One region of the Aminobacter sp. SR38 genome, then DNA from elsewhere that is predicted to be linked to it. Evidence: predicted binding sites of a transcription regulator. Region 1 holds the regulator's gene; each other region holds the start of a gene.
What was found. The regulator LexA, encoded in region 1, represses DNA repair genes until DNA is damaged. The targets are predictions, from matches to a motif close to TGTTCNNNNTGTGTTCNG.

Region 2: IG197_RS20475 (putative DNA modification/repair radical SAM protein) is a predicted target of LexA. The motif match lies at 5,027-5,044, and genes of this name have one in related genera.
Region 3: IG197_RS08095 (2'-5' RNA ligase family protein) is a predicted target of LexA. The motif match lies at 2,341-2,358, and genes of this name have one in related genera.

What each region holds. Positions count from the first base shown of each region.
Region 1 covers NZ_CP062112.1:482,305-492,527, reverse strand. Annotated here, with positions in the region: gene IG197_RS02435 (LpxI family protein) at 1-779, shown strand, start outside; gene lpxB (lipid-A-disaccharide synthase) at 776-1,939, shown strand; gene gltA (citrate synthase) at 2,043-3,332, opposite strand; gene gltX (glutamate--tRNA ligase) at 3,517-4,944, opposite strand; gene IG197_RS02415 (ComEC/Rec2 family competence protein) at 5,046-7,607, shown strand; gene lexA (transcriptional repressor LexA) at 7,735-8,451, opposite strand; gene glp (gephyrin-like molybdotransferase Glp) at 8,557-9,762, opposite strand; gene moaC (cyclic pyranopterin monophosphate synthase MoaC) at 9,763-10,223, opposite strand, start outside.
Region 2 covers NZ_CP062112.1:4,173,396-4,183,618, forward strand. Annotated here, with positions in the region: gene guaD (guanine deaminase) at 1-446, shown strand, start outside; gene IG197_RS20460 (heme-degrading domain-containing protein) at 504-1,010, shown strand; gene IG197_RS20465 (glycerate kinase) at 1,029-2,294, shown strand; gene IG197_RS20470 (UdgX family uracil-DNA binding protein) at 2,339-3,790, opposite strand; gene IG197_RS20475 (putative DNA modification/repair radical SAM protein) at 3,787-5,025, opposite strand; gene IG197_RS20480 (glutamine synthetase family protein) at 5,138-6,526, opposite strand; gene IG197_RS20485 (aspartate aminotransferase family protein) at 6,557-7,942, opposite strand; gene IG197_RS20490 (hypothetical protein) at 8,094-8,546, shown strand; gene IG197_RS20495 (MarR family winged helix-turn-helix transcriptional regulator) at 8,596-9,027, opposite strand; gene IG197_RS20500 (hypothetical protein) at 9,102-9,554, shown strand; gene IG197_RS20505 (WD40 repeat domain-containing protein) at 9,615-10,223, opposite strand, start outside.
Region 3 covers NZ_CP062112.1:1,648,053-1,658,275, forward strand. Annotated here, with positions in the region: gene IG197_RS08085 (GntR family transcriptional regulator) at 1-177, shown strand, start outside; gene IG197_RS08090 (amidohydrolase family protein) at 263-1,708, shown strand; gene IG197_RS08095 (2'-5' RNA ligase family protein) at 1,712-2,227, opposite strand; gene IG197_RS08100 (P1 family peptidase) at 2,416-3,447, opposite strand; gene IG197_RS08105 (NUDIX domain-containing protein) at 3,453-4,040, opposite strand; gene IG197_RS08110 (amino acid ABC transporter substrate-binding protein) at 4,184-5,200, opposite strand; gene IG197_RS08115 (aminotransferase class III-fold pyridoxal phosphate-dependent enzyme) at 5,320-8,370, opposite strand; gene IG197_RS08120 (Lrp/AsnC family transcriptional regulator) at 8,501-8,938, shown strand; gene IG197_RS08125 (alpha/beta hydrolase) at 8,975-10,030, opposite strand; gene IG197_RS08130 (MFS transporter) at 10,055-10,223, opposite strand, start outside.

The DNA of each region.
Region 1 (10,223 bases):
GGCACAAGCCTTTCATCGTTCTGATTGACGGTGAGACCGATCCCGGCACCAGCCTCTGGAGCTATGCCGGCGAGCGGCTTGCCATCGAGCAGTTCGCCTCGCTGGTGCCTTTGCTCAAGCGCCACGGCATCACCCATTGCGTGCTTGCCGGTGGCATCAGCCGTCGCCCGGTGTGGCGGGCCATTCGCCCCAGCATCGCCCTGCTGCGTGTCCTGCCGCGCGCGCTTTCAGCGCTTGCCCGCGGCGACGACGGCCTGCTGCGCATCCTGGTCACGACGATCGAAGACAACGGTATCAAGGTCGCCGGCGCACATCAGGTCGTTCCGGAGCTGCTGGCCGTGGCCGGCAGCATGGGGGCGCTGGCGCCCCAGCAGAGTGACTGGGCCGACCTTCGAGCAGGCCAGGAGGCCGCACGCACGATCGGTGCGCTTGATATCGGCCAGGCGGCGGTTGCCATCGGCGGGCGCGCCATCGCACTCGAAGGCATCGAGGGCACAGACCTGTTGCTCGAACGCGTGCGCGAGCTACGCGACAATGGCCGCATTGCCGGGCGAAAGCGCGGCGTTCTGGTGAAATGCGCCAAGCCGAACCAGGAACTGCGTGCGGACTTGCCGACAATCGGCCCAGCAACGGTCGATGCTGCGCATGCAGCGGGGCTTGCCGGGATCGGCATTGAGGCCGGACGCTCACTGGTGCTCGACTATGGCGAGGTGGTCGAACGCGCCGACAGGCTCGGCTTGTTCGTCATCGGCCTGTCCGGCGAGGGAAATGAGCGATGACCCAGCCACCGCTCAAGATTGCCATCGTCGCGGGCGAGGAGTCGGGCGACCTGCTCGGCACCGATCTGGTGCAGGCGCTGCAGCGCTTGAGCGGGCGCGAGGTCAGGCTTGTCGGCACTGGCGGCCGGCATCTGCAGGAGCTTGGCCTTTCGCCGCTGTTCAATGCCAGCGAGATCGCATTGATGGGACTGACGGCGGTCATTCGCGACCTGCCGCGCCTGATCAGGCGGATTGGCCAGACCGCCCGTTTCGTCGCGGCCGAAAAGCCGGATTGCCTTGTAACCATCGACAGCCCGGATTTTTCGCTGCGCGTTGCCAGGAAGGTGCGGGCGCTCGATCCCACCATTCCTATCATCCATTACATCTGCCCGAGCGTCTGGGCCTGGCGACCGGGACGGGCCAAGGCGATGAAGCCGCATGTCGACGAGGTGCTGTGCATCCTGCCGTTCGAGCCGGCCGAACTGGAGCGCCTGGGCGGCCCACATGGTACATTTGTCGGCCATCGCCTGGCGACCGATCCGGGCATCGCCATTGCCGCGGCGATGCAGGAGGGAAAGGCCAATCCGGCGCCTGACCGCGAGAAGACGCTTCTACTATTGCCGGGATCGCGCCGCAGCGAAGTGCGCAGCCTGATCGGTCCATTTGGTGAGACCGTTTCGATCCTGCGCGCACGCGGCCATCGTATGCGGCTGCTCTTGCCGACGGTGCCGCATGTCACCGGCCTCGTCGAAGAGGCTGTCTCCACCTGGCAGCAAAAGCCGGAGATCATCCTCGATCCGCAGCACAAGTGGCAGGCCTTTGGTGAGGCGGATGCTGCCCTGATCGCATCGGGCACGGTGTCGCTGGAACTCGCGCTTGCGGGTGTGCCGATGTTGTCGTCCTACAAACTCGATACGCTGGCGCGGATGATCCAGAGCATGGTCACGGTGTGGAGTGCTGCACTGCCCAACTTGATTGCCGACAGGCCGGTCGTGCAGGAAAACTACAACGAATATGTGCGTCCGCAATGGATGGCGCGCTATGTCGAAGGCCTGTTCGAGGATGGCGCCCTTCGACGCTGGCAGAAAGACGGTTTTGCCGAAATTGCCAGACGCATGGCGACCGAACGGCCGTCAGGCGAGATCGCTGCCGAAACGGTTCTCAAACACATCACGAAATGAAAAACACCCGCCGAGGCGATGGCCTAGCGGGTGATTTTCAAGTCGTTCGCAGCTTCGAGCTGCGACAGCGCCGCGCGCCTGAACGAACGCGGCGCTGAAAGGCTCAGCGCTTGGCGATCGGCACGTAGTCGCGTTCGGTGGCGCCGGTGTAGAGCTGGCGCGGACGGCCGATCTTCTGGCGCGGATCCTCGATCATTTCCTTCCACTGCGCGATCCAGCCGACAGTGCGGGCGAGCGCGAACAGCACGGTGAACATGGTGGTGGGGAAGCCCAGCGCCTTCAGCGTGATGCCTGAATAGAAGTCGATGTTCGGATACAGCTTCTTCTCGATGAAATACTCGTCGGTCAGCGCGATGCGCTCGAGTTCCATTGCCACGTCGAGCATCGGATCGTCCTTGATGCCGAGCTCGCCCAGCACTTCATGCGTGGTCTTCTGCATGATCTTGGCGCGCGGATCGTAGTTCTTGTAGACGCGGTGGCCGAAACCCATCAAGCGGAACGGATCGTTCTTGTCCTTGGCGCGGGCGACGAACTCGGGAATTCGGTCGACGTGGCCGATCTCGCTGAGCATGTTGAGCGCTGCTTCATTGGCGCCGCCATGTGCGGGGCCCCACAGGCAGGCGATGCCGGCGGCGATGCAGGCGAACGGATTGGCACCCGACGAGCCGGCGAGGCGCACGGTCGAGGTCGAGGCGTTCTGCTCGTGGTCGGCGTGCAGGATGAAGATGCGCTCCATGGCGCGGGCCAGCACCGGGTTGACCTTGTACTCCTCGCACGGCACGGCAAAGCACATGTGCAGGAAGTTGGCGGCAAAGTTCAGCTCGTTCTTGGGGTAAATGAACGGCTGGCCGATGTGGTACTTGTAGGCCATCGCAGCGATCGTCGGCATCTTTGCGATCAGGCGGATCGAGGCGACCATGCGCTGGTGCGGATCGGAGATGTCGGTCGAGTCGTGATAGAAGGCCGACAGCGCGCCGACCACGCCGCACATCACCGCCATCGGGTGTGCGTCGCGGCGGAAGCCGGTGAAGAAGCGCGACATCTGCTCGTGCACCATGGTGTGGCGCGTGATGCGGTAGTCGAAGTCGTCCTTCTGCGCCTTGGTCGGCAGTTCGCCGTAGAGCAAGAGGTAGCAGACTTCGAGGAAGTCGCCGTGCTCGGCGAGCTGGTCGATCGGATAGCCGCGGTGCAGCAGGACACCGGCGTCGCCGTCGATGAAGGTGATTTCCGATTCGCAGCTTGCGGTGGAGGTGAAGCCCGGGTCGTAGGTGAATGCGCCGGTCGTTGCGTAGAGCGATGCGATGTCGATCACATCCGGTCCGACCGTTCCGCCGCGGACCTTGAACTCGTGGGTCTGGCCGCGGAACTCCAGTTTGGCGGTCGAATCAGTCATCGCATACTCCTTAGTGCTGAGTTGCCGCCTTGCGCGGCGCAATCGTCATAACAAGGCAACCCATTAGGCCCGGAACGCTTGAACTCGCTTCCCAGCTTTCCCGCTGCTTTCAAATTGACCTGTTGCCGCAATGTTGCACCGCAACAGCCTCATTTCAATGCAAAACTAGGAAAGCACTGCTGACCTAATCGATTTGATCAAAAATGCGGGCTAGACTTTCGTCGCGCCCTAGAACGGCGAGCACATCGAACACTCCGGGGGAAGTGCTCTTGCCCGTCAGGGCGGCCCGCAAAGGCTGCGCCACGCCGCCCAATTTCAGATTTTCGCGGCCGGCAAACTCGCGGATCGCGGCCTCTGCATTGGCCGCCGTCCAGTCGGCGGCAGCGACCGTCGCGAGCGCCGCATGCGCGCCCTTGAGGATATCCTTGGCTGGGCCGGCGAGCAGGCCGGCGGCCTTCTCATCGAGCGGCAGCGGACGCTGGGCAAACAGGAATCCTGCGCCGTCAGCCAGTTCGATCAGCGTCTTGGCGCGCTCCTTGAGGCCCGGCATGGCGGCAAGCAGCTGTGCCTTACGCGTGTCGTCGAGCCCGCCGAGGATGGCATCGCCGCCGGGCAGATAGGGCAAGGTGGCAACGAAGATGTCGAACAGCTTCTTGTCGTCCATCTGGCGCATGTGAACGCCGTTCAGCGCCTCGAGCTTGGCAAAGTCGAAGCGTGCCGCACCCTTGTTGACGTCCTCGATCTCGAACCATCTGATCATGTTCTCGATGCTCATCACCTCGTCGTCGCCATGGCTCCAGCCGAGGCGGGCGAGGTAGTTGAGCAGGGCCTCAGGCAAATAGCCCATGGCGCGATAAGCATCGACGCCGAGCGCGCCATGGCGCTTGGACAGTTTTGCGCCGTCCGCACCATGGATCAGCGGGATATGCGCCATCACCGGCACGTCCCAGCCCATGGCGTTGTAGATGACGGTCTGGCGCGCGGCGTTGGTCAGGTGGTCGTCGCCACGGATGATGTGGGTGACGCCCATGTCGTGATCGTCGACGACGACAGCATGCATGTAGGTCGGTACGCCGTCCGAACGCAGGATGATGAAATCGTCGAGATCCTTGTTGGGAAAGCGCACATCACCCTGCACGCGGTCGAGCACCAGCGTCTCGCCGTCCTGCGGCGCCTTGATGCGAATGACCGGCTTGACGCCAGCCGGCGCCTCGGACGGGTCGCGGTCGCGCCAGCGGCCGTCATAGCGTGGCGGCTTGCCCTCGGCGCGCGCCTTCTCGCGCATCTCGGTCAGCTCTTCCTGCGAGGCGTAGCAATAATAGGCTTTGCCCGTGCGCACGAGTTCTTCGGCCACCTCGCGATGGCGCGGCGCGCGCTCGAACTGCGAGATCGGCTCACCCTCCCAGGTCAGGCCGAGCCAGGTCAGGCCCTCGAGGATCGCGGCCGTTGCGGCGTCGGTCGAGCGCTCGCGATCGGTGTCCTCGATACGCAGCAGCATAGTGCCGCCGGTGTGGCGGGAATAAAGCCAGTTGAAGAGAGCGGTACGCGCGCCACCAATGTGCAGATAGCCGGTGGGCGAGGGGGCGAAGCGGGTGACGACAGGCATGGCGATTTCCAAGGGAAGCAGGGCGCTTGGCCGAAAAACCGGCGGCGCATGGCGTTTGTGTGCGGTTGATGTAGCATAGAAGGTCTGGGGCGCAAGAGGCAGGCCCGATGGGCGACCGCATGCGGGAGGGGCAGGCCGGTAACAATCCGGTGGTCGAAGCCAGCGAGCGCGACTTGCTGACCTCTCCAGCCGTGCCTGCCGTTGCGTGGACACCACCAGCTCTGCCCGAGAGAGATGCTGCTCCTGACGCCGATGCATCGCCGTTTCAGCGAGGACACAAGTCCTGGCTACGGCAAGGATCGCAATTGCTGATCGGTGACCGGATCACCGCACGATCCACCCTGGCCGCGATCGAAACGGAACTCGACCGCGGTGCGGCGTTCCTGCTTCTTCCGGTTTTTCTGGCCGCCGGTGCCCTGGTGTATTTCGCGCTTCCGAACGAGCCGGATCTCGCGCCGCTCGTCGTTGTGTCAGCGACACTGGCCGTCCTCGCCTTCCTAACGCGCGGACGGCGGCCTGTTCACTACGCGCTGGCCGCACTCGCCGCCTCAATGCTCGGCATGGCGGTTGCAAAGTTCGAGACGGAACGCATGGCAACGAAGATGCTGGGCGCCGAGATCTCGACTGCCATCACCGGGCGCGTTGTCGAAATCGACAATCTGGACAAGGGCAGGGTGCGGCTGACGCTCGACGTTCTGGCGACTGCGCGCCCGGTCTTGCGCTATACGCCCGATCGGGTGCGGCTCGTTGCCCGCAAGCTTCCTGAGGGCGTCATGGCGGGGTCCGAGGTGACGGGTTATGTCAGGCTGATGCCGCCGTCCGGGCCTGTGCGGCCGGGCAGCTATGATTTTTCCTTCGAAAGCTATTTCGACGGCATCGGCGCCAGCGGCTTTTTCATGAAAGGCCCGGAGTTTGCTTCAACCACCCAGCCGCTGTCGGCCAGTGATCGTGCATTCGCGTCGATCGAGAATGTGCGCCAGAAGATTGCCCAGCGCATTCGCGACCGCATTGGCGGTCCGGAGGGCGAAATCGCGGCTGCCCTGGTCGTCGGCGTGAGCGGCGGCATTCCCGAGGATGTCAACGAGGCGCTGCGGCGTACCGGGCTCTACCACATCATCTCGATCTCGGGTCTGCACATGGCGATGGTCGCAGGCACGGTCATGCTTTTGATGCGGCTATGCTTCGCCGCCTTTCCCGGCTTCACCTCGCACCGGCCGGTCAAGAAGTACGCCGCAGGCGCAGCACTGCTCGCCATCGGTGGCTATCTGTTCATTTCAGGCGCCGAGGTCGCGGCGCAACGCAGCTTCATCATGCTGGCGGTGATGCTGACGGCCGTGCTGTTCGACCGTGCAGCACTCACCACGCGCAACCTGGCGATTTCGGCCGTCGTCGTGATCATGATCTCGCCCCACGAAGTCGTCGGGCCGAGCTTCCAGATGTCGTTCGCCGCAACGGCAGCCCTCGTTGGCGCATATGCCTGGTGGTCGGATCGGCGGGAGGAGCAGGCGCTGCCGGTAGGTCAGAGATCGCTGCCGTCCAAAATCTGGCGCTGGCTTGCGACAGTTGCGATAGGTCTCGCCGCGACGTCGGTGATTGCCGGGCTCGCGACCAGCGTTTTTGGCGCATGGCATTTCCAACGTGTTTCGCCCCTCAGCCTGTTCGCCAATCTGGCAGTCAGCCCGTTTGTGTCTGTCCTGGTCATGCCCTTTGCCGTCATGGCTGGCATCTTCATGCCGCTTGGGCTCGACGGCCCCTTCCTCGACACGATGGGCTTTGGCCTGAAGGCAATGATTGGCATCGCCACCTGGTTCTCCGAGCGCTCGCCGGTCGATGCGGTCGGCCTTGTCTCGTCACATGCGGTATTGTTGCTCACAGCAGCACTCGTCATCGCGTCGACGGCAACGACCTGGCTGCGCGCCGCCGCACTGCCATTCGCGGCCCTTGGGCTGCTGACGGTCGTGGAAACGGAAACGCCCGCCGTTCTCGTTTCGGAAGATGGCCGCCTCGTCGGCGTCCCGGTCGACGATGGCAAGCTGGCCGTCAATCGCGTCCGGCCGAACCAGTTCACCGTCGACAACTGGCAGCGCGCGCTGGCGTCGGAAACACTCGTCACCCCGGCCCGTTCGGCCGCGAATGCAACGAACGGGACTGTCCGTATGCCCAGCGAGACCGGCTCACAGCCAGCAGCCGATGCAGATGTCGCCGGTACGATACCCGGCAAACCAGTATCTGGAGAGCTAAACCCCGCCGGCGCGGACGCCTTCGTCTGTGATAGCGGGCTCTGCAAGGTTCAGCAACCAGAGGGTGCACGAATCGTCCATGCGGCGAATGCGAGCGCCGCTGCACGAGCCTGCGACAACGCGGATCTCGTCGTCGTCGACGATGCCACGGCAAGCGATGTCTGCCCCGGCGTGGCCGTGCTTACCAAACGCGAGCTGGCGCGCCTTGGCAGTGCGTCGATATTCATCACAGCCGAGGCGGCTGGCGTAGATCGGGCGGTCGAGATACGCCACGCCGTGGCGGAACCGTACCGCCCGTGGCATGCGCAGCGCCAATTTTCGCGCGAGGCGAGGGGCCTGTCACCCTACAAGCGAGCGGAGATGCCCCCGAAGACACCTGCCGGGGCAACCAAGGCGCACCCGAAAGCGCCGACTGCGGCCACACGGTGAGTCCGAAATCTGTACCCGCCGTCGCAGAGCCGTCAGATAAGGCAAGATAGCAACAGGGCAGATCAGTCCGGCTTACAGATTGCAGCAGGATGGACATGCCGAGGTGGCGGAAACGCAGCCCCGGCAATCAATAGCGGCGGATCAGGCCGACAAGCTTGCCCTGCACCTTGACCCTGTCCGGTCCGAAGATGCGGGTTTCATAGGCCGGATTGGCAGCCTCAAGAGCGATCGAGGCACCCTTGCGGCGGAAACGCTTGAGCGTCGCTTCTTCGTCGTCGACGAGGGCGACGATGATCTCACCGGGATTGGCCGTGGTCGAGCTGCGGATGACCACAGTGTCGCCGTCGAAGATGCCGGCCTCGATCATCGAGTCGCCCTTGACTTCGAGCGCGTAATGCTCGCCGCCCATGATCATGTCTGGCGGCACCGAAATCGAATGCGTCTTGTGCTGGATGGCGTCGATCGGCACACCGGCAGCGATGCGTCCCATGACGGGAATGGCAACCGCCGAAGCAACATCGTCGTCATTGCCGGCCGACATGCTGCGTGACGGCTCGGGTTTGCGGCCGAGGCTACCCTCGATGACGCTGGGCGAGAACTTCTTCGCCGCGTTGAGGCCAGGCGCGATCGAATCGGGCAGGCGCAGCACTTCAAGCGCGCGCGCCCGGTTGGGCAGGCGTCTGATGAAGCCGCGTTCTTCGAGCGCCGTGATCAGGCGATGGATGCCGGACTTGGAGGCGAGGTCGAGTGCTTCCTTCATCTCGTCGAAGGACGGCGGAATACCCGCTTCCTTCAGCCTCTCGTGGATGAATAGCAAAAGCTCGTGTTGTTTGCGCGTCAGCATCGCCACCCCCGAGGAATCAGAAGAAAAACAAACCCAGAACAAACACTATCTGTTCCAGTTGTGTTCCGCAACTGTTGATATTTCGTGAAGGGTGGAAGGTGCTGCTCAGCGCAACATCATCACCTTGCAGGCGCTGCCGGCTTCGACTGCAGGCGCGAAGGGCACCCGCACGATGGCGCAGTTGGCGTCGGCCAGCGTGCGCAGCATCGAAGAGTCCTGGATCAGGTAGGGTGTGACGACGAGACCCTCAGCGGTCTCGCGCGCAATCGCGCGGACAAAGTCCTGGCGCAGGTCGTTGGCCGCCATTGCCGTGTCGAGAATGCCGTTGCGCATGTCGGGCGAATAAGGGCGGCCGCCAAGCTTCGCCAGCAGAGGTTTCAGGAAAATCTGCGAGCAGATCAGGCTGGCAACCGGATTGCCCGGCAGGCCGACGCAGCGGCTGTTGCCGAGCCGGCCGAACATCAGCGGCTTGCCCGGGCGCATCGCGATCTTCCAGAAGTTGAGATCCATGCCGAGATCGGTCAGGACACGGTGAACGAGGTCGTGGTCGCCGACCGAAGCGCCGCCCAGCGTGACGATCACATCGGCGTCGGCGGCGAGCGCCTTGGCGACCAGTGCGGAGATTGCCTCGGTGCGGTCGGCGGCGATGCCGAGATCGAGTACGCGCGCGCCAACCGACTGAACGATCGCCGCGACGCCATAGGCGTTGGAGGCGATGATCTGGTCGGGCCCGGGATTGCTGCCCGGCGGCAACAGCTCGTCGCCGGTGGCGATGATGGCGACCAGAGGCGCCCGCAGCACTTCGACGCTGGGATGATTGGCAGCTGCGATCAGCGAGAGCGCTGCCGGGTCGAGCACACGTCCTGCATCAAGGATGAGGTCGCCCTGCTTGAAGTCGAGGCCCCTGGCGCGGATGTTGCGGCCAGCAAGCGTTGGCTCGAGCACCGCGATCTCGCCATTGCCGAGATCGCGAACGTTTTCCTGAATGACGACGGTATCCGCGCCTTGAGGCACCGGTGCGCCGGTGAAGATGCGGACGCACTCGCCCGGTCCGACGGTGCCCGTGAACTGCTTGCCGGCGGGTGCCTGGCCGATAACCTTGAGCTGCGCCGGCAGTGAAGCGATGTCGGCGGCCTGGACGGCGTAGCCATCCATGGCGGAGGCGTCAAAGGGCGGCTGGGTGCGCAGGGCGTGTAGTGGAGCCGAGAGCACGCGGCCCGATGCCTGGGCAAGGCCGACAGTTTCCGTGCCGCGTGGTTCGGCAGCGTCGAGCAGGCGCGCCAGGGCGTCGGCGACGGGCAGCAGCGCCATCTATTCGGCAGCCTTGTAGTCGCCCGACTTGCCGCCGGTCTTCTCGACCAGCCGGATGCCGGAGATCACCATGCCGCGGTCGGCGGCCTTGGCCATGTCGTAGATGGTAAGGCAGGCGACCGAGGCAGCCGTCAGCGCTTCCATCTCGACGCCGGTCTTGCCGGTGACGCGGGCAAGCGCCGTGACGCGCAGGCCGGGCAGCGCCTCATCTGGCTCGATCTCGACCGAAACCTTGGTCAAAAGAATGGGATGGCAGAGCGGCACGAGCTCATGGGTGCGTTTGGCCGCCATGATGCCGGCGATGCGGGCGGTGCCGAGCACGTCACCCTTCTTGGCGTTGCCCGACAGGATCAACGCCAGTGTCTCCGGGCGCATGACGACATGGCCTTCGGCAATTGCCGTGCGTGTCGTCTCGGCCTTGTCGCCGACGTCGACCATGTTGGCCTCGCCGGTGGCGCCGA
Region 2 (10,223 bases), 2.0 Mb from region 1:
GCCCGACCTCCAACCTGTTCCTTGGCTCGGGCCTGTTCGACTACCAGCGCTACCGCAAGCGCGACAGGCCGCTCCGGATCGCCACCGCCACCGACGTCGGCGGCGGCACCAACTATTCGATGCTGCGCACCATGGACGAGGCCTACAAGGTCATTGCGCTCAACGGCGAGAAGCTGAACCCGCTGGCTTCCTACTGGCAGCTGACGCGCGGCAATGCCGAGGCGCTGTCGATCGCAGACAAGGTCGGCACGCTCGACGTCGGCACCGACGCCGACCTCGTGGTGCTCAACGCCCGCGCCACGCCTGGCATGCGGCTCAGGATGGAGCGCTGCGGCACGCTGGCCGAGGAACTGTTCCTGCTGCAGACGCTCGGCGACGACCGCGCCGTGGTGGAAGTTTATGTCGCAGGCAAAGCCGCCAAGACGACGATGGATCAGGCTGCCTGACCTTGCGTCATTGCCTCGCGTCTGCCATGTGAGCCGTGTCTGACGGAGGAACGGACGATGGCAGCAGCCGAGGACCTGAAAAAGATCGCCGAGCAGGAGGACCGACTGGTCTTTGAGCGCTTCGACGAGGCGGTTGCCTTCGATATCGGCTCGGCCATCCGCGCCCGTGGGGTGACCGAGAAATTTCCCATCATCGTCGACATCCGCCTGTGGGATCGGGCGCTGTTCTACTGCGCGCTGCCAGGCTCGACGGTCCACAACACCGAATGGGCGCGGCGCAAGATCAACGTCGTCAGGACCTTCCACCGCAGCAGCTACCGCATGGTGCTGCACAAGGCACGGACCGACCGCACATTCGCTGTCGGCGATGCCTTGCCGATCGACGACTATGTATTGGCCGGCGGCGGATTCCCGATCCGCGTCAAGGGCGTCGGCGTCGTCGGCGCCATTGCCGTTTCAGGCCTGCCGGAGAGGCAGGATCATGAGGTGGTGGTCGCGGCGATCTGCGAGCACCTGGGCATTCCCAGCCACGACCTCGCCTTGCCCCCCGTTGCGAACAGCTGAGAGAGTTTGAACGTCCCGATGGCCATGACCGACCCGAAGCATTTTCTGACCAGCGTTTTCGAAGCCGCCGTGGCGGCCGCCGATCCCGAGCTCACCATCCGCCGCCACCTGCCGGCAAAGCCCAAGGGACGGACGATTGTCATTGGCGCCGGCAAGGGCTCGGCCCAGATGGCAGCTGCCTTCGAAAAAGCCTGGGACGGACCGCTGGAGGGCGTGGTGGTCACCCGCTACGGCTTTGCCGCCCCTTGCGAGCGCATCAGGATCGTCGAGGCCTCGCACCCGGTGCCCGACGCCAACGGCCTCGAAGCGGCGAAGCTTCTGCTCCAGACGGTCTCCGGCCTGACCGAGGACGACCTCGTCGTCGCTTTGATCTCGGGCGGCGGCTCGGCGCTGCTGCCGTCGCCGGCGGGGAACCTGACCCTTGCCGATGAGATCGCCGTCAATGAGGCGCTGCTCGCTTCCGGCGCGCCGATCTCGGCGATGAACACCATTCGCAAGCACATTTCGGGCATCAAGGGCGGCCGGCTGGCTGCAGCGGCGCATCCCGCCCGCGTCGTCTCGCTCGTCGTGTCCGACATTCCCGGCGACAATCCGGCTTTGGTCGCCTCGGGTCCGACAGTGCCTGATGAGGCGTCGCGCGCCGATGCGCTGCGCCTGATCGAAACCTACCGCATCGCGCTGCCCGCTAATGTCATCGCCCACATCAACTCGGCTGCCGCCGACGCGCCGCAGCCGACCGACCCGCGCTTCACCCGCAACGAGGTGCATGTCATCGCCTCTGCCGCCGTGTCGCTCGACGCTGCCGCCGAAGCCGCGCGCAAGCAGGGCGTTAAGACCGTTATCCTCTCCGACGCCATCGAGGGCGAGGCACGCGAGGTCGGTGGCGTGCATGCGGCCATCGCCCGCGAAGTCGCGACCCGCAACCGGCCGTTCAACAAGCCGGTGCTGATCCTGTCCGGCGGCGAGACCACGGTGACCCTTAGGGCCAAGGGCAAGGGCGGCCGCAACAGCGAGTTCCTGCTTGCCTTCGCCATCGGCATCGACGGCCTCCAGGGCATCGACGCGCTGGCCGCCGATACCGACGGCATCGACGGTTCCGAGGACAATGCCGGCGCCTTTGCCGACGGCTCCACTGTTTCGCGCATGCATGCTGCCAGCGTCGACGCCAAGGCGATGCTGGCCGGCAACAATGCCTGGACGGCGTTCAACTCGGTGGGCGATCTTTTCGTCCCCGGGCCGACCGGCACCAACGTCAACGACCTCAGGGCGATCCTGATCCGGTAGCTGGCATACGCCTTTTGCCGGGTGGGACGGGTCTTGGCCTTGCGTTAGCCGGCCATCATCGCGCGCACCGTCCTGATGTCGGCGACGAAGCGGGCGCGCTCGGCTGCCGCCTCCTGCGGGTCGCGGATGCGCAGGATGTAGGACGGGTGGATCGTCAGGAAAACGGCGAGGCCGTCGTCGCGTTTGATGGTCTGCCCGCGCTGTTTGGTGATCGCCACCGGCGCCTCCAGCAGCGACTGGGCCGCGGTCGCGCCGAGCGCCACCATCAGCTTCGGCTTTAGCAGCGTCACCTCCTGCGCCAGCCACCAGCGGCAAGCCTGCACCTCGCCGGCATTGGGCTTGCTGTGGATGCGACGCTTGCCGCGCGGTTCGAACTTGAAGTGCTTGACGGCATTGGTGACGTAGACTGCCGTCCGCTCGATGCCGGCTTCGCCGAGCACCGCGTCGAAGATCTTGCCGGCCGGGCCGACGAATGGCCGGCCCTGCAGGTCCTCCTGGTCACCGGGCTGCTCGCCGACAAACACCAGTTCGGCATTGTCAGAACCCTCGCCGAACACCGTCTGCGTCGCCTCGCTCCACAGCGGACAGCGCCGGCACTGGCTTGCTTGCTGGCGCAGAGCGTCGATCGAATGCGCCTCTGTCTCCGGCGACGGCTCCAAAGCCGGCCAGTGTCTGGCTTGTATCGCCTGGTGATGCGCTGCGGGCATCGTCGGCATCCTCGCGATCATCTCCCGGGCAGCCGCGTCGGCGCCTGATATCAGCTCCGGAATGAGCGACGCCTCGGGAAGGTTCCGCCAATACTTCTTGGGCATCTCCGCCTGCATCGCCTTCACCTTGAGGCGGGCGGGATTGAAGATGTTGGCGAAATAGGTCCGCCACATCTCCTCCGACTGGTCGGCAGCGGGCGCATCATCCTTCGAAGCGCCGGGGCCTAGCGCCAGTCTTTCGCGGTCCCATTCAGCCGAGCCGTGTGGCGTCAGGATCGCCCAGTGCATGCGGGTAAAGCGACGCACGAAGAACGGTGCTGCCAATTCGAGGATGAAGTGGTCAGGCTCGAACCAGGCGACGAAGCGCTCTTCGTCACCGTCGCCGATCTTCCGGAAACGGACGAAGGCATGCATCTTGTGCTCGTCGCGCCTGACCGACTTTTCCATCGCCTCGAAGCGGCGCACGTCGGGGTCGGAGGCGATGCGGAGCAAATGAGGCTCGCTACGCTGCCGCCACAGCAGCCGATAGAGCAGTGCGAAACGTTCGCTGTCGGAATGGCAGGTGACGATGGCCGCGCGCTCGATGAAATCTCGGGAGACCCTGAGTTCGACGCCCGGGGTCGGCGCCGGCAGCTCGTCCCCTTCGCCACCGACATGCCATTCGATGTCCTCGGGCTTCACCTCGTTGGTGCTCAGCCTGCGTGCCGCATCGCGCCAGCCGTCGAAGTCGGTCGGGCCGGCGAGATGCACGGCGTAAGCGGCCAGTGGGAAGGCGGGTTGGCCGGTCATCGGAACAGCTCGAGCTGCCGCGGCTTCGGCGCAATCGCCTCGCGCAGCCGTGCAGCGTCGGTGGCGGCGCCCGGCGACCAGCCGTCGGCGACGATGAACGGGCGGACCTTGGTGATGGATTGGCAAAGACGGCCAACGTCCTCGAGCCGCAACCGCTTGAAGCGGCGGGTCTCCAGGATACGCTCCACTGCGCGCGTGCCGAGGCCCGGGATGCGCAGCAGCCTCTCCTTGTCGGCGCGGTTGACGTCGAGGGGAAAGGAGGCGCGGTTGCGCAGCGCCCAGGCGAGCTTGGGGTCGATCTCCAGGTCGAGCATGCCGTCAGGCGTGCCGTCGAGGATCTCGCCCTGTTCAAAGCCGTAGAAGCGCATCAGCCAATCTGCCTGGTAGAGCCGGTGTTCGCGCATCAGCGGCGGCTTCCTCAGGGGCAGGGCAGAGGAGGCGTCGGGGATCGGGCTGAAGGCCGAGTAGTAGACGCGCCGCAGCTGGTAGCTGCCGTAAAGGCGAGCGCTGGTCTTGAGGATGCCGGCATCTGAAGTGGCGTCGGCGCCGACGATCATCTGCGTCGACTGCCCGCCGGGAGCAAAGCGTTCACGCGTTTTCGTCCTCAATGTCGGCTCCGCCTTCTCCTCGATCTTCGAGCGCAACTTTGCCATCGAGACGCGGATCGTCTCAGGTCGCTTCTCCGGCGCCAGTCGTTTCACCCCCTCATCGGTCGGCAATTCGACATTGATCGACAGGCGGTCGGCATAGAGGCCGGCCTTTTCGACCAACTCGGCCGAGGCTTCCGGGATCGTCTTGAGATGGATGTAGCCGCCGAACTTTTCGTCGAGCCTCAGCCGCCTGGCCACCTCCACCATCTCGGTCATGGTCTCGTCGGGCGAGCGGATGACGCCGGACGAGAGGAACAATCCCTCGATGTAGTTGCGTTTATAGAAATCCATGGTCAACCGCACCACCTCGTCGACCGTGAAGCGGGCGCGGCGGACATTGGAGGAGGAGCGGTTGATGCAGTAGCTGCAGTCGTAGATGCAGAAATTGGTCAGCAGGATCTTGAGCAGCGAAATGCAGCGGCCGTCGGGCGCGTAAGAGTGGCAGATGCCCATGCCCTCGGTCGAACCGATGCCGCGCGACTTAAGCGAGTCGCGGCCGCCGGCACCCGAAGAGGCGCAGGAGGCGTCATATTTCGCGGCGTCGGAAAGGATCGCGAGTTTCTCGCGGGTCGAAAGAACTGTCATTCGTTCATGATATGTTCTTTTGGCTGCCAAGGCCAGAGGGTTCGCTATGATGCGGCAAATTGTGAACGACGTGTCGGCGAATGGATGGCGGTGTTAGCCGCCATCCCGGGGATCACACCTCGTGCAGATAAAGGTGGTAGTCGAGCTCGCTCACCGTGCGGGCGACGCGCAGGTATTCGCTTTCCTTGATCGCCGTAAACGTGCGGTGCAGGTCGTGGCCCAGCGCCTCGCGCAGGAACTCCGACGCTTTCGCCGCCTCGATCGCCGATCGCCAGTCCGGCGGCATCACGCTTTCGGTGCCTTCGGCCTGTTCGTAACCGTTGCCTGATGTCTCAGGACCGGGGTCCAGCTGTTCCTCCAGCCCCTTCGAGATGCCGGCGAGGATGGTCGCCGCGACGAGGTAGGGGTTGGCGTCGACGCCAGAGGGACGGTGCTCGATGCGGCGGTTCTTGGCGTCGCCCGCCGGCACGCGTAGCGCCACCGAGCGGTTGTTGACGCCCCAGGTCGGGGCCACCGGAGCGTAGGACTGGGAGACGAAGCGACGCCAGGAGTTGGCATGCGGCGCAAACACCAGCATCGATTCCGCCATCGTCTCGGCGAGGCCGCCGAGCGCGTGTAGCAGCTTGGGCTCCCAGGTGCCTTCTTCGGCTTCGGTGAAGACGTTGTTGCCGTCGCTGTCGAGCAACGAGACGTGAAAATGCATGCCCGAGCCGGCATATTTCTCGATCGGCTTGGCCATGAAGCAGGCGGTGACACCGTGGCGGCGGGCCTGGGCACGCACCAGCCGCTTCAGCATCAGCAGGTCGTCGGCGGCCTGCATGACGTCCTTACGGTAGCGCAAAGTGAGTTCGTACTGGCCCGGCGCATATTCCGAGATCACCGTCTCGGCGGGAATGCCTTGTGCCTTGGCGGCGGCATAGATGTCGGAGAACAGCGGTTCCATGCCGTGCAGGTGGTCGACCGAATAGACTTCTGTCTTGCCGGACGCGCGGCCGTCGAGCACGGCACGGGCCGGTTGGACCTTGCCGTCGCCGTCGCGCTCCTTGGCGAGCAGGAAAAATTCGAGCTCGAAGGCGCCGGCGGGGTAGAGTCCCTTTTCGGCCAGCCTGTCGACCTGCCACTTCAGCGCCAGCCGAGGGTCCGAGGTCATCGGCGCGCCGTCGAGATGGAACATCGACATCAGCACCTGGCCGCGGGCCGGGCTTGTGCCGTGCAAAGACTTCAGCGTGCCAGGGATCGGCCAGGCGCGCATGTCGCCGTCGCCAGAGTCCCAGATCAGGCCGGTTTCGTGGACGTCCTCGCCTGTGATGTCCAGGCCGAGGATGGAAATGGGCAGGTGGCGCCCGCCTTCGTAGAGCCCCATCAACTCATGGCGGCGGATGATCTTGCCGCGGCCAACGCCATTGGCGTCGGTCAAGACGATGTCGAAGGCTTCGATATCAGGGTTCGCGTCGAGAAAGGCTCTGGCCTCGTCGACGGTCGAGCCGGAAGGTGATGTCATGATGTCACTCGATTGTCCTTGTGCCTTGTCTCATGCCGCAAGACGGGCGGCAATATCGTCGAAAGCTGCGACCAGCTTGTCGACCTGCCGCGCTGTCGTCACCGGCGAGACCAGCATCATGTTGTGGAACGGCGCGATCAGCACACCGCGATTGACCAGCGCCACATGCATGGCAGCCTCCAGCCGGGAGGCATGCGCATGCTCGGCCTCGCCGCCATTGCGCAGCGGGCCGGGCGCGCAGATGAATTCGGCACGGGCGCCGACGCGCATCACGTGCCAGGGCAGTTTCCGTTTTCGGATCGCCTTGTCGAGGCCGGTTGCGAGCCGTTCGGCCAGCTTCTCCATGTGGGCGTAGTTTTCTTCGGTCATCACCTCTTCGAGCGTGGCACGCATCGCTGCGAACTGGAGGGGATTGGCCGACAGAGTCGTGCCCATGCCGGAATAGCCCGGCTCCTTGGTGGCATTGTAGGCGGCGTAGTGGGCGGCGACCTCCTCGCTCATACCCCAGACACTGGCCGGCACGCCGCCGGCGACAGGCTTGCCGAGCACGAACAGGTCGGGGTCGAGATTGTGCTCCCTGGTGTAGCCGCCCGGGCCGGTCGAGATGGTATGGGTCTCGTCGATCAAAAGCAGCGTGCCGGCCTTACGGGTTAGCGCGCGCACGCCTTCGAGAAAGCCGGGTTCCGGCAGCACCATGCAGGAGTTGGTCAGCACCGGCTCCGTGATGACGCAGGCGACATCGCCATGGCTCAGTGCCTTTTCCAGTGCTGCAAGATCGTTGAATTCGACGATGCGCGTGCGGGCGGTGAGGTCACGGAATTCCCCTGCCAGCCCGGGGCGGTTGATCGGCTTGCCGTCGGCGAGCCGCACCATCGTCTCGTCGACCGCACCGTGGTAGCAGCCGTTGAAGACGAGAATCTTGTCGCGGCCGGTGATGGCCCGCGCGACGCGCAGGGCAAAGCGGTTGGCGTCGGTGGCGGTGGTGGCGATCTGCCAATGTGGCAGGCCGAAGCGTTTTGCCAGCAATAGGCCGAGAGTGAGCGAATCTTCCGACGGCAGCATGTAGGTCAGGCCGCGGGCTGCCTGTCTGCGGATGGCGCGGGCGACAGGCGCCGGCGAATGGCCGAACATCGAGCCGGTGTCGCCGAGGCAAAAGTCGGCCAGCCTGATGCCGTCGACATCGGTGATGGTGGCGCCGTTCGCCTTGTCGACAAGAATGGGAAAGGGCGTCGGCCAGTCTTTCATCCAGTGCATCGGAACGCCGTTGAAGAACCCTGCTAGGCCGTTGCCCAACGCGGCCTCCGATTTGGGCCGGGCGCGGCGGAAGATTTCCGCCTCCGTCGCTGCAAGCTCTGCGATGCGCGACAGCGGCACGCCGCCTTCGGTGGCTTCAGGTCGTTCGATGCGATTCATCATGGCTCCCATTGGACAGACGGGCGCCACTCTAGCCAGCCGCCACTGCAAACGGCAACTGGCCGTTGCAACGGTCTCTATTGGCTCAGCGCGGCCGTCTTGACCCGGCCGTCGCAATGGCGATCATCAGACTGTGCTTTGGGGGGAGATGCCGATGCGTGCTATCATGACCGCCATGTCGATCCTGCTTGCCGCGGGCCCGGCCGGTGCCTCTGGCGGGCTCTCATGCGGTGCCAAGGATGAGGCGGTGAACCTGACCATCGAGAGTGGCGTCACTCGTGGCATGGGCAGCCCGGTGTTCAATTTCCGCGGCGAGATCGAGATTTCGGAAAAGGCGATCTCGCAGGATCTGCGCAAGATGAGCTTCGAACGCGACCATCTCGCGCAATACTGGCTCGACGGCGAGGAGTTGCGCATGGTCGTCTACCGCGAGCGCGAAGCCGACAAGCCGCATGGCTATGTCGAGATCACGGTAAGAACCAAGTCCGGCGATGAGGGCGACTATATCGGCCAGTATTCGGTCACCGTGTTCGACATGACTGACGCCACCGGCGGCGAAGGCAAGACCTACAATTTCACCGGCCGGGCCACCTGCCTGGTGGAATAGTCGAGCCGGATAGGTCGACGCTGGTTTCGCTCTTCGCGCAGGCTGGTGGTCAATCTTTATGCATGGCAGCAATGGCGCGCCGCATCAGCGCCAGAAAGGTGTCCCGTTCCTCTTCGGAAAAGCCTGCCAGCGCCGCCTCGTTCTGGGCGCGGGCGGCGGTGGTCGCCGGGTCGCGAAGCGCTTTTGCTCTCGGCGTCAGGTGGATGGCCTGCGAGCGTCCGTCGTCCGGGTTGGCGCGCCGCTCTATCAGGCCGTCGCGCTCCATCCTTGTCAGCGTGTTGGCCATCGTTGCCTGTTCGACGTCGAGGCGCCGCACCAGCTCGCGCTGGGGTAGCCCATCCTCGTCCCACAAGGCCAGCAGCGTCATGAACTGTGCCGGTGCCAGATCGAGTGGACGAATGCGCTCGTGCAGGCCCTTGGCGAACAGGCGTGCCATCTGGTTGGCGAGATATCCGGCGGAGCGTTCTTTCTGAAAAGCCATGCCGCGAGGAATAGCTGTTGAATAGCATGCTATGCAATGATATATAGCTTGCTATGTAAACTGGAGGTTCGACGATGAAAGCGAAACTTCATGCCGCTGCCGGCGGGGTTGCCTTGCTCACTGTCAGCTGTTTCTGGATTGCCACAATTGCCGCTGAACTGACCGCCAACGCCGAGATCATCGCCACGGCAAAGGCCGTAATTCTCGCCGGCATGGTGGTGCTCATCCCGGCGATGATCATTGCCGGTGGCACGGGATTCTCGCTCGGCAAGGGCTGGAGGCGCCCTGGCGTCCAGCACAAGAAGCGGCGCATGCGCATCATCGCCGCCAATGGCCTGCTGGTGCTGCTGCCGTCGGCCTATGTACTTGCCGGCTGGGCGGCGGAAGGCCGTTTCGATACGGCCTTCATCATCGTGCAGACAGTGGAGCTGGCGGCCGGAGCCGTCAACATTGCGCTTCTGTCGCTCAATATGCGCGACGGCTTGGCACTGCGGCGCAAGCCGGCGGGGGCTGTACGCGCCGGCTGAGTTTGAGCGGGACCGCATCATTCCAGGAAAAGCCGCTTCACGTCTCTCCCTGGAGTTGTGCTAGCCGGTGATGTCGATGACGCCGCAATCGCCGGCGGCGCTGCCAAAGGCGAGACGGCGTTCTTCCTTGTCCCAGGCCATCGAGGTGATGGCGCCCTTGCCGGGGCGGCGCAGCAGCACTTCCTTGGCGTCGGCAAAACGGACCGCCAGCACCATGCCGTCTTCATAGCCGATGGCGACGATGTCTTCGCTCGGATGGCAGGCAACCGAGGTCACCATGGTGTTGCCGCGCGTGCCGAGTTCCAGCGGCGCCTTGCCCATCGGGCCGTCCTTGCCTGTGAAGGGCCAGACGATCGCCGCCGGCGCGCCGGAGCTGGCCAGCCATTTGCCCTTGGCGCTCCACGACAGGCTCTTCACCTTGGCGGGATAGCCGGTCATGCGCATGTGCTTGGCATCGACGAGTTTCCAGCCGTGCAGGGCGTTTTCCTGCATGGTGGTCACCAGGAATGCGCCGTCGGGCGAAAACGTGATGCCGGTATGCGCACCGTCCCATTGCAGTTCGGTCGGCGTGCCGTCGGCGGCGGGGAAATGCAGCGTCGCGCCATTGTAGCGGGCAACGCCGATGCGCATGCCCTTCGGCGAAAAGGCCACGCCCTCGACCGAGCGCGG
Region 3 (10,223 bases), 1.2 Mb from region 1:
GAAATCCAGAACTGCGGCCCCGACGAGCATGCGGCGATCGTGCAGAGCATCACCGCGCGCGACGCCAAGGCGGCACTTGCCGTCATGCACCACCACCTCGCCCATATCGAAAACCAGCTCGATCTCGAAAGCGAACGCGTGCTCGCGCGCGACCTGGAAGACATTCTGGGGCTGTAGCCCCGGTTTGACATGGCTTGCGGAAGGCCGGCTCGGACTTCCGCAACCATGCGATTTCGCCCGCCGACTTTTGGAAAGCAGTGACATGACGCAGCCAGACATCCTCGTCCGCAACGTGACGGCGATCACCGTCGACCCGGAACGCCGGGTGATCGACCGCGCCTGGATCGCTGTCACCGGCGACCGCATCAGCGCCATCGGTGGCGACGGCGACGCCGAGCCTGTCGGCGCCAGGGACATCATCGACGGCACAGGCATGGTGGCGATGCCCGGCTTGATCGACAGCCATTCGCATGCCGGCCACGGGCTGGTGCGCAATGCCGGCGCCGGGCTCGACAGCTGGTTCGACGCCTGCGAGGAGATCTACGCGCGCGGCTCGACGCCGGACTTCTGGCGCGCCGAGGCGCGCATGACCCAGCTCGAACGCCTGCGTGGCGGCATCACCACCGGTATGACGCTGCTCGGCGGCGGCGCCGATATCTACCGCACCGACGATCCCATCTATGGCGACGCGCATTGCGGTGCGACCACCGAATCCGGGCTGCGCACCTTCATGGCCGTCGGCCCCGGCCGGACGCCCTTCCCGAAAAACTACCGCCAGTTCTCGGAGACCGGTCAGGCGCGCGACGTATCCGTCGGCTTCGAGCGCCAGCTCGAGGTCAGCGAAATCCTGATCGATCGCTGGAACGACCTGCTCGGCCGCGGCACCGGCGTGTGCCTTGTCATGCCGGTCTATTATGCCGCCCAGGTGGCGGATGCCGATGCCCGCCGGCAGGTCGTCGAGATGGGCGAAGCGGTCATGGATCTGCGCCGTCGCAAGGGCGTGCTGTTCACCCAGGACGGCCACCGTGACGGGTCGATCGCGCTGGCGCGCGATCTTGGTGTCCTCGGTGAGTTCGCGCTTCTGGGTCATAGCGTCGACCTCACCGAGGAAGATTTTGCAGCACTCAAGGAGACAGGCGCGTCGATCATCCACAATCCGAGCGCCATCATGTCGGTCTATGGCCGCTGCCCGGTGCCGGAGTTGCTCGAGGCTGGCATCACGGTCTGCCTGGGTTCGGACGCGGCCGCCCCCGACCGCGGCTACGACATGTTCCGCCACATGGCGCAGTGCATGCACTACCACCGCCGCCACTTCCGCGACCCGGCCTATCTTCCGCCCGGCAAGACCATCGAGATGGCAACGATCGACGCTGCCAGGGCGCTTGGCCTGGAGAAGGAACTGGGGTCGCTGGAGTCCGGCAAGAAGGCCGACATCGTGCTCGTCGACATGCGCAAGCCGCATCTCTACCCGCCCGTCATGCCGGTGACGCGCATCGCCCATTTCGCCAACGCCGCCGACGTCGACACCGTCATCGTCAACGGCAAGGTGTTGATGCGCAGCCGCAGGACCGACCATCTCGACGCCGAGGACATTCTCGCCGATGCCGCCGAGCAGGCGGCACTCGCCTTCGAGCGTGTCGGGCTGACACATCTGCTGGAAGAACCTGAGGAGTTCTGGCGCAACGCGCGTCAGCCGCTGCCGCTCTGAACCTCAGCCCAGCAACGGCCAGTGGCCGAAGCTCCGGCGGCGGCCACTGGCCGAACGATGCAGGAGATGAAACTCCGTGATCGGGACGACGATCGGCCGGTCGAGAGGCGTTTCCGGGACGAGCCTGTCGGCGTAGAGCACGGTGCAGTGGGGCACGAAGCCGGCGCGCCGGCGTAGCCGGAGCCCCGCACGGTTCAACGCATCGATGATCCGGCGTTCGAGCTCAACCACCTTATCGGCACCCTTGCCGCACAGCAGAACCAGCGGTTTCGATTCCCGATTGTGGAAGCTGGCGATGCGGTCGAAAGCCAGCTCGAATGCCGGCACTCTGACTGTCGCGGCGGCGGCCGAGGCGTCATGCACCGTGGTTCGGTCGATCTCCCCGCCGTTGTGAAGCCCCACCAGCGAGACGTGCAGCTGTCCTGCATCGCGTGGCTTCCCGGACAGGCCATGGCTGCGGCGGGTATGGTCCGCCACCGTCGCCATCTGCGCCGACTGAGCCGGATGCAGACGAAACATCAGCCTGTCTGCGTCGGACCTTGTCTGCCTTGGCCAACGCGACGGTGGTCGCAAACCAAGCGAAGTTGCTCCGAAGTCGAACTGGAGTTGCCGCGACATGACTTCCTCCTTTTAAGAACAAAGAAGGAACATGCTGAGTTTATTTTCCGAGCCCGGCAATCCTGCTTCCAGAGCCCGTCGAAGCCGATCTAGCCCTGCTCTCTCAACCAGTCTGCCAGCGACGGCCTGACATGCCCGGCGCGGCCATGCATGACCTCGGCTGCACACATCGAGTTCACCACGGCCTCCTCGGTTGCTTCGGCCGCGGCGCGGAACAGGCGATCGATGCGGTTTTCGTTGAGGGCGGAGATGGAAACGAAGTCGGCACGCTCGTCATGATCGAAGGTCTGGGCGGTCGAGAAGCCGAGCGCGATGTCGCCGCTGCCATGCCCCCAATAGGCACCGAGCCTGGCGAGACCGGCGCCGCAGCGGCGGACGACGCGCTTGAGCTGTCGGTGTTCCATCGCGATGTCAGTGGCGAGGATGACGATGACCGAGCCCTTCTCGGCCTCTCGCCTGCTGCGCGAATCGGGGCGACGACCATCGGGAAGGACGAGATCGCCGGCGCGGCCGAAATTGGTCAGCACCAGCACGCCGACATGATGCGCGCTGCCGGCCAACTCGATGCGGCGCGAGGCAGTGCCGATGCCACCCTTGAAACCGAAGCAGCTCATGCCAGTGCCGGCGCCGACATTGCCTTCGGCAACCGGCCCGGACGCGGCTGTTGCAAGCGCTGCGCGGGCATTGTCCTCGGTGACGGCGAGCGCCTGGATGTCGCTGAGATGGCCGTCATTGCACTCCATGACCACGGGATTGACCGTCGACGTCTCGCGGCCGATGTCCGGATTCTCCAGAACCGCCGCGCGGATCAGCGCGTTGGCGCAGGTGCCGACGCCGAAGGTGTTGGTGAGCAGGATCGGCGTCTCGATCGAACCGAGCTCGTCGACCTGCATCAGGCCGGTGCTCTTGCCGAAGCCGTTGATGACATCGCAGGCGGCCAACACCTTCTTGCGGTACATGTTACCGCCATGGGGCAGGACCGCGCTCACGCCGGTGTTGAGGTCGCCCGAGCGAATGGTGCGATGGCCGATGGCCACGCCTGAAACGTCGGTGATGGCGTTGAGCGGTCCGGTCGGCGACGTGCCGAAGGAGATGCCGAGCTCGCGGGCGATGGTCGACATCGGCGCTAGGCTCCGCGCAAGAGGTGAAGGGCTGCGTATTGCAGCAGCATGATGGTCTTGGCGTCGCAGATGCGGCCGTCGGCAACCATGGCGAGCGCCTCATCGATGCCGATCTCCAGCACCTCGATGTCCTCACCCTCGCCTTCGTGGCCGCCGCCTTCGGAGATGCGGTCGCCGGGCTCGTAGCGGCCGACGAAGAAGTAGATCCGCTCGGTGACGGCGCCAGGGCTCATGAAGGCCTCGAAGACGCGGCGGACGTCGCGGACGCGGAAGCCCGTTTCTTCCTCGGTCTCGGCCCGAATGCGCTCCTCCGGGCTGGCATTGTCGAGCAGGCCTGCCGGCGTCTCGATCAGCATGTCATCGTAGCCACTGACGAAAGCCGGGTAGCGGAACTGCTTGACGAGAACGACAGTGCGGCGGGCGGAATCATAGAGCAGGATGGTGGCGCCGTTGCCACGATCGTAGGTCTCGCGGCTCTGGAGCTGCCATTCGCCATCATTGCGGCGATACTCGAAGACCGTCTTCTTCAACAGATACCAGTCATCGGACAGGACTTTGACATCCTTGACGCGAACGCGATCGGCTATGCTCATCAATGCACCTATGCTGCGGCCCGACGAACGCGTCGGGAATCTCGCGAGGCAGCATAGGCGGGGCCGCGCTGACGCGCGACTTGGAAATTCTGGCGGGAAGAAAAGGGGCCGCGCTGACGCGCGACCCCGGGGGAGGAAAGCGATCAGCGGACCGGCGGGGCGTACATCAGGCCTCCGGCACTCCACAAGGCGTTGATGCCGCGGTCGATCTTGAGCTCGCTCGACTGGCCGAGATTGCGCTCGAAGATCTCGCCGAAATTGCCGACCTTGGAGATAATGTTGTAGCTCCAACGCGGATCGAGACCGAGCTGCTGGCCGCTGTCACCCTCAGCGCCGAGGAAGCGCTTGATGGCAGGATTTTCCGAGGACAGGCCGGCTTCGGCATTGTCCTTGGTGATGCCGAGCTCCTCGGCTTCGAGCAGCGCAAACAGCGTCCAGCGCACGATGTTGAACCACTTGTCGTCGCCCTGTCGAACGGCAGGCCCGAGCGGCTCCTTGGAGATGATCTCCGGCAGGACGACATAGGCAGCCGGATCGCTAAGCTTCAGCCGCTGGGCATAGAGTGCCGAGGCATCCGTCGTGTAGACGTCGCAACGGCCGGTGTCGAAGGCCTTGATGATGCCGTCGGCGGAATCGATGACCACCGGCTCGTATTTCATCTTGTGGGCGGAGAAGTAGTCGGCGACGTTCTGCTCGGTGGTCGTGCCCTGCTCGGTACAGACGGTGGCGCCATCGAGCTTGAGCGCACTGTCGACGCCAAGAGCCTTGCGGATCATGAAGCCCTGGCCGTCATAATAGGCGGTGCCGACGAAACGAATGCCGAGGCTGGAATCGCGCGACAGCGTCCAGGTGGTCTGGCGCGACAGCACGTCGACACCACCGGACTGCAGCGCGGTGAAACGCTCCTTGGTCGACAGCGGCACGTAGCTGACCTTCTCCGGATCGCCGAGCACGGCGGCGGCTACGGCGCGACAGAAGTCGATGTCGAAGCCTGACCATTTGCCGGCATCGTCGGGCGCCGAGAAACCGGCGACGCCCTGGCTGACGCCGCAGGTGAGCTTGTCACGCTGCTTGACGATGTCGAAGGTGTCGGCCGCTGCCGGAATGGTCATCGCGGCCGAGCCCAGCAATAGTGCCGTTGCAAAAATTGTCCTCATCATTTCCTCCCTCTGGTGTTCGAGGCAAAGCCTCTGCTTGCCGCCGGCGCGATGGCGCCGGAAGTCGGTGAATTCCCTGTCGTTAATTCCCTCCGCGCGAGATTTTCCGCGCGGGTCCTGAGCTATGCGCCTTCGACTGACGCCGCGGCGAACGCCTCCTCGAGCACACCGACGAGATGGTCGGCATCGGCGCGGCTGAAGATCATCGGCGGACGCATCTTGAGCACATTGTCGTGTGGGCCCTCGGTGCCGATCAAGACGCCACGGGCGCCGGCGCCGTCATTGACCTTGCGGGCGAAGGCGGTCGCCGGCGCCTTGGTCTTGCGGTCGGTGACCAGCTCGACGCCGAGGAACAGCCCCTGGCCCCTGACGTCGCCGATGACCTCATAGCGCTGCTGCATCTCCCTGAAGCGCGCGACGAGATAGGCCCCGACATCGGCGGCATTGTCGCGCAGGCGATCGCGCTCGATGACGTCGAGCACGGCGAGGCCTGCGGCACAGGACACCGGGTTGCCGCCGAAGGTGTTGAAATACTCCATGCCGTTGTTGAAGCGGTCGGCGATCTCGCGCGTGGTGACCAATGCCGACATCGGGTGGCCGTTGCCGATCGGCTTGCCCATGGTGACGATGTCGGGAGTGACGCCTTGCGTCTCGAAGGCCCACCAGTGGCTGCCGACACGGCCGAAGCCGACCTGGACCTCGTCGGCGATGCAGAAGCCGCCGGCGGCACGGACCATGGCGTAGACTTCCTTGAGATATCCCTCGGGGAGAAACACCTGGCCGGCGACGCTGGGGATGGATTCGGCGATGAAGAAGGCCGGCGCGCGACCCTTTGTGCGCATCGTCTCGATCTGCTCGGCGATGCTTTCGGCGAAACGCCTGGCATGCTCTTCGACCGGCCAATCATCCGGCGCGTGGTAGCTGTCGGGGATGGTCGCTTCAAAGACATGGGCCGGCCGGCCCTTGCCGCCCTTGCGTTTGTATTTGTAGGGACTGAGGTCGATCAGCTCCTGGGTGGTGCCATGATAGGCCCAGTCGAGCACCAGCGCGTCGTTGCTGCCGGTCGAGGTGCGCGACATGCGCAGCGCAAGTGAATTGGCCTCGCTGCCGGAACAGGCGAAGGAGGCGACCGACAGGCCCTCGGGCAAGGTCGCCGTCAGTCGCTCGGCATAGGTGACGATGGCGTCGTGCAGGTAGCGCGTGTTGGTGTTCAGTTTTGCTGCCTGGGTGGCGATCGCCTCGACGACATCGGGATGGGCGTGGCCGAGGTGGCAGACATTGTTGAAGCAATCGAGATAGGCGCGGCCGCGGTCATCGATCAGCCAGGCGCCCTCGCCGCGCACGAACTTGATCGGCTCGGAATAGGAGATCGACAGGTTGGGCAGCAGCGAGGCTTTGCGCGCGGCGACGATCTCGGTGCGGGTGCGGCCGGTCTGGTGAAAGGTCTCGGGCGGGATGCCGGCAAGCGTTGCGGCATCCGGGAACAGCTCGGCCCAGACGTCGAGATAACGCGCCTCGCCGACGCCGAGGATGTCACGAGCGGCGAGTTCGGGGTCGGTCGAGATCTGGAAATGCAGATGCGGCGCCCAGCCGCCGTTCTCGGTCGGTGCGCCCATTTCGCCGACGAGCGCGCCGGCTTCGAGCGTCTCGCCCGGCTTCAGGCGGGCCATCGCCTCATGCGCCATGTGACCCCACAGCGTGACGAAGGGCGGGCAGCCTTCAGGCGTGTGCTCCAGTGCGATCAGGCAGCCATAACCGAGCGGGTCTTCCTCGATCTCGACGCTTTTGACCGTGGCGGCGAGCGGCGTGTAGACCTTGGTGCCTGCCGGCAAGAACAGGTCGAGGCCAAGATGGTGGACCCGGCGGGCGCCTTCGACGAAGCGCGACCAGAAGATGTCGGAGGTGTAGACCGTGCGTGCCTCGCCCCAGGGGCCGATGCCGAGCTCGACACCGTGCTCGGCGCACCAGGCATCCCACCAGGCGGTGGCCTTGTCGGGCTCCTGGCCGGCCGAAGTGGTCGTCATCGGATGAGCCGGATCGCCATAGGGCACCAGCGCCTTGACCAGGGTTGCCGGGTGACGATCAAGCACCGGTGCAAAGCTCTTCCTGTTGGCCTCGATCCAGGCGGTGACGGCGCGAGCACCTGATACCGCGTCGAAGCCGCACGCGTGGCGCAGGATGGCGGTGGCGAAACGGCGGTTCATCGCGCCAAGGCGGCGCAGCAGCCGCCAGGCCGGCGCCTCCGAGATGGCGAGATAAGGATTGTCGCCGGTCTTGTCCTTGCGCTGCGCCGACAGCGTGACCGAGATGACCAGGCGCATGGCGATGAGGTCGAACAGGAGGTCGAGCTCTTCTTCGCGCAGCGGATATTCGGCATGGAAGCCGGCGGCCAGGGTCGCCGCGGCGCCGATCGGGTCCGAGACATCGAGGATCGAATAGGCGCAGGCGACCGCGACTTCGGCGATCACAGGCGAATGGAGCGCGTCGCCGAAATCGATGATGCCGGCAACCCGGTCGTGGTCGTCCTCATCGACGAGCACGTTCCAGTCATTGGCGTCATTGTGGATGACCTGGGCACGCAGGCCGGCGAGACGGGGTGCCACGGCAGCGTCGAAATGGTCGAGCAGGCGGCGCAAAAGCGCGCGGTCGGCGACATCGGGCACATGGTGCAGGCGTTGGCGCGCGGCGCCGGCCTGGCGGATGTCCCAGTCGAAGCTCCTGATCGCGCCGGGATGGATGAAGCCCTGCAGCGCGCCGTCGAGCCGGCCGAGCGCGCGGCCGAGATTTTCGAGCAGCTTCGGGGTGCGCGCCGCTTCGGCCAGCGGCAGGCCCGGCAGCCACGACACCAGCCGCAGCGCATGGCGCTCGCCTGAGGCACCGGTCGCTTCCGAGAGCGCCGCACCGTCGGCGGACGGCTTGAGGCGGGGAGCGGCGACGCCCGAGCGCGCGAGATGATCGAGCAAGGCGACCTGGAATTCGCTTTCGGAGGCCGGCTCGCTGGCATTGATGATTTTGAGAATCCACTGGGCGCCGTCGTCGGCCGAGAGCTTGAAGTTCTGGTCGCGCTCGCTGTCGAGGGATGCCACACGACCGCTGACGCCGAACCGGCTCGACGCCAGCTCGGCGGCCTCGCCAAAGGAGAATGCAGGCGCGGGGTGGGTCACGTCGGTCATGGTCTATCCGGATTTGCAGTTGACGGAGCTTGGCACGGGCCGAAAAATCGGGCATCCGGCAAAGCGTCGGTTGCACCGGCACTATGACTGCATGGACCGGCACTTTAACGGCGCAGATCGGAAGCGGGAAATGAAGGAACTCGACGCCAAGGACAGGGACATTCTGGGGATCCTGTCGAAGGAAGCGCGCATCCCGCTGAAGACGCTTGCCGGGCGCATCGGGCTCTCCCGCAGTGCGACCAGCGAACGGGTCGCGGCGCTGGAAAAGAGCGGCGTCATCCGCGGCTATCGCGCCGATATCGGCCAAATGGAGAGCAACCTGGTCTCGGCCTTCCTGATGGTCACGCTGGTGAGTACGCCGTCAATGGGAGTGCTCGACCAGTTGGCACGCTATTCGGAGGTGCGGCGGGTATCGTCGGTAACAGGTCAGCTCGACCTGATGGTCGAGGTCGAGGTGCCGTCGATCGACCGGCTGAACACGCTGCGCGACATCATCGCCACGCATCCGAGCGTGCAGGACCTGACGACGCTGATCGTGCTGCGCCGCGACATCGAGCGGCGGGAGTAACCGGCGGCACTGGATGCCGCCCGAAGGCAGGGTTGGTCAGTCGGTCTGCAAGGCGCGCCGGAGCGCCGATTTCCAGCTGGCGATGAAGCCTGCGGAGACTCGGGCGGCTGGAACCATCGTGTCGAAGCCGTGATAGGCACCTGGCACGACCGACAGTTCGACCGGCACGCCGGCCTCGACGAGGCGTGTGGCGAAAGCCATCGATTCCCGGGCGAACAGGTCGAGCGTGCCGACGCCGATCCAGGTTTCGGGAAGCCCGTGCAGGTCCTTTGCCCGCGCAGGAACGGCGCCTTCGGGCGCGGCATCCATTACCGGCTTGCGCCCGAGCACCGAGCTCCAGCCGAAGGCATTGGACTGCCAGTTCCAGATGAAGGTGCCGACATGAGCCGGCGGCTTCTGCACGGCGGTACGGTCGTCGAGCATGGGGTAGCGCAAGGCCTGGAAGCGGATGGGCAGTTCGCCACGGTCGCGGGCCCGAAGCGAAACGGCCGCAGCAAGGCCGGCGCCGGCGCTTTCGCCGAGCAAGGCGATGCGGGTCGGGTCGATGCCCAGTTCGCCGGCCGAACGGTGCATCCATTCGAGCGTCGCATAGGCATCGTCCAGGCCAGCCGGGAACGGATGCTCGGGCGCCAGGCGATAGTCGACAGAAATGATGACGGTGCCAAGCTCGGCTGCAAGCCGCTGCAACTCCTGGATGGCCACCTCTGGTTTGCCGACGACGAGGCCGCCGCCATGGATATGCAAGATCGCCGGCTTGGTTGCTGCCTGCGGCGCGGGGTCGAGGACGACGACGCGCAGGTGGGGATTGCCGGCGCCGCCTGGGATGAACCGGTCCCGCGGCTGGACCGCCGGCGCTGGCAGCGCCGCCGGGAACCGGGCGCCGCGCACCGCCTGGAGAGTGTCCATGCCAAGATCGAGCGGCGGGATGTGATCGAGGATCGGACGCAGCTCGGGATCGACGAGGTCAAGCGGATCGATGGTGGTACCCGCCGTCGGTCCGACTGTCGACGGCGCCGTTTCGGCGCGCGCGCCTGTTGCAAGCATGAGAGCGGAAAAGGACATGGCGGCGAGTTCCCTGCGGTTGAGGCGCATATTGGTCTCCTGAGGTGGCGTGAGTTACTGGCGAGCCGAAGCGACCCGGCCCGACGACGTGGAAGAGAGGAAGAAGCCGGCGATCGCACCGGCAAGCAGGATGACCGCGGCCGCGGTGAAGGTCGTCGCGTGAGCCGCGGCTCCCGCCGGCACCGTGTCGGTGACTGATATCAGCAGGGCGAGGATCGAGGCG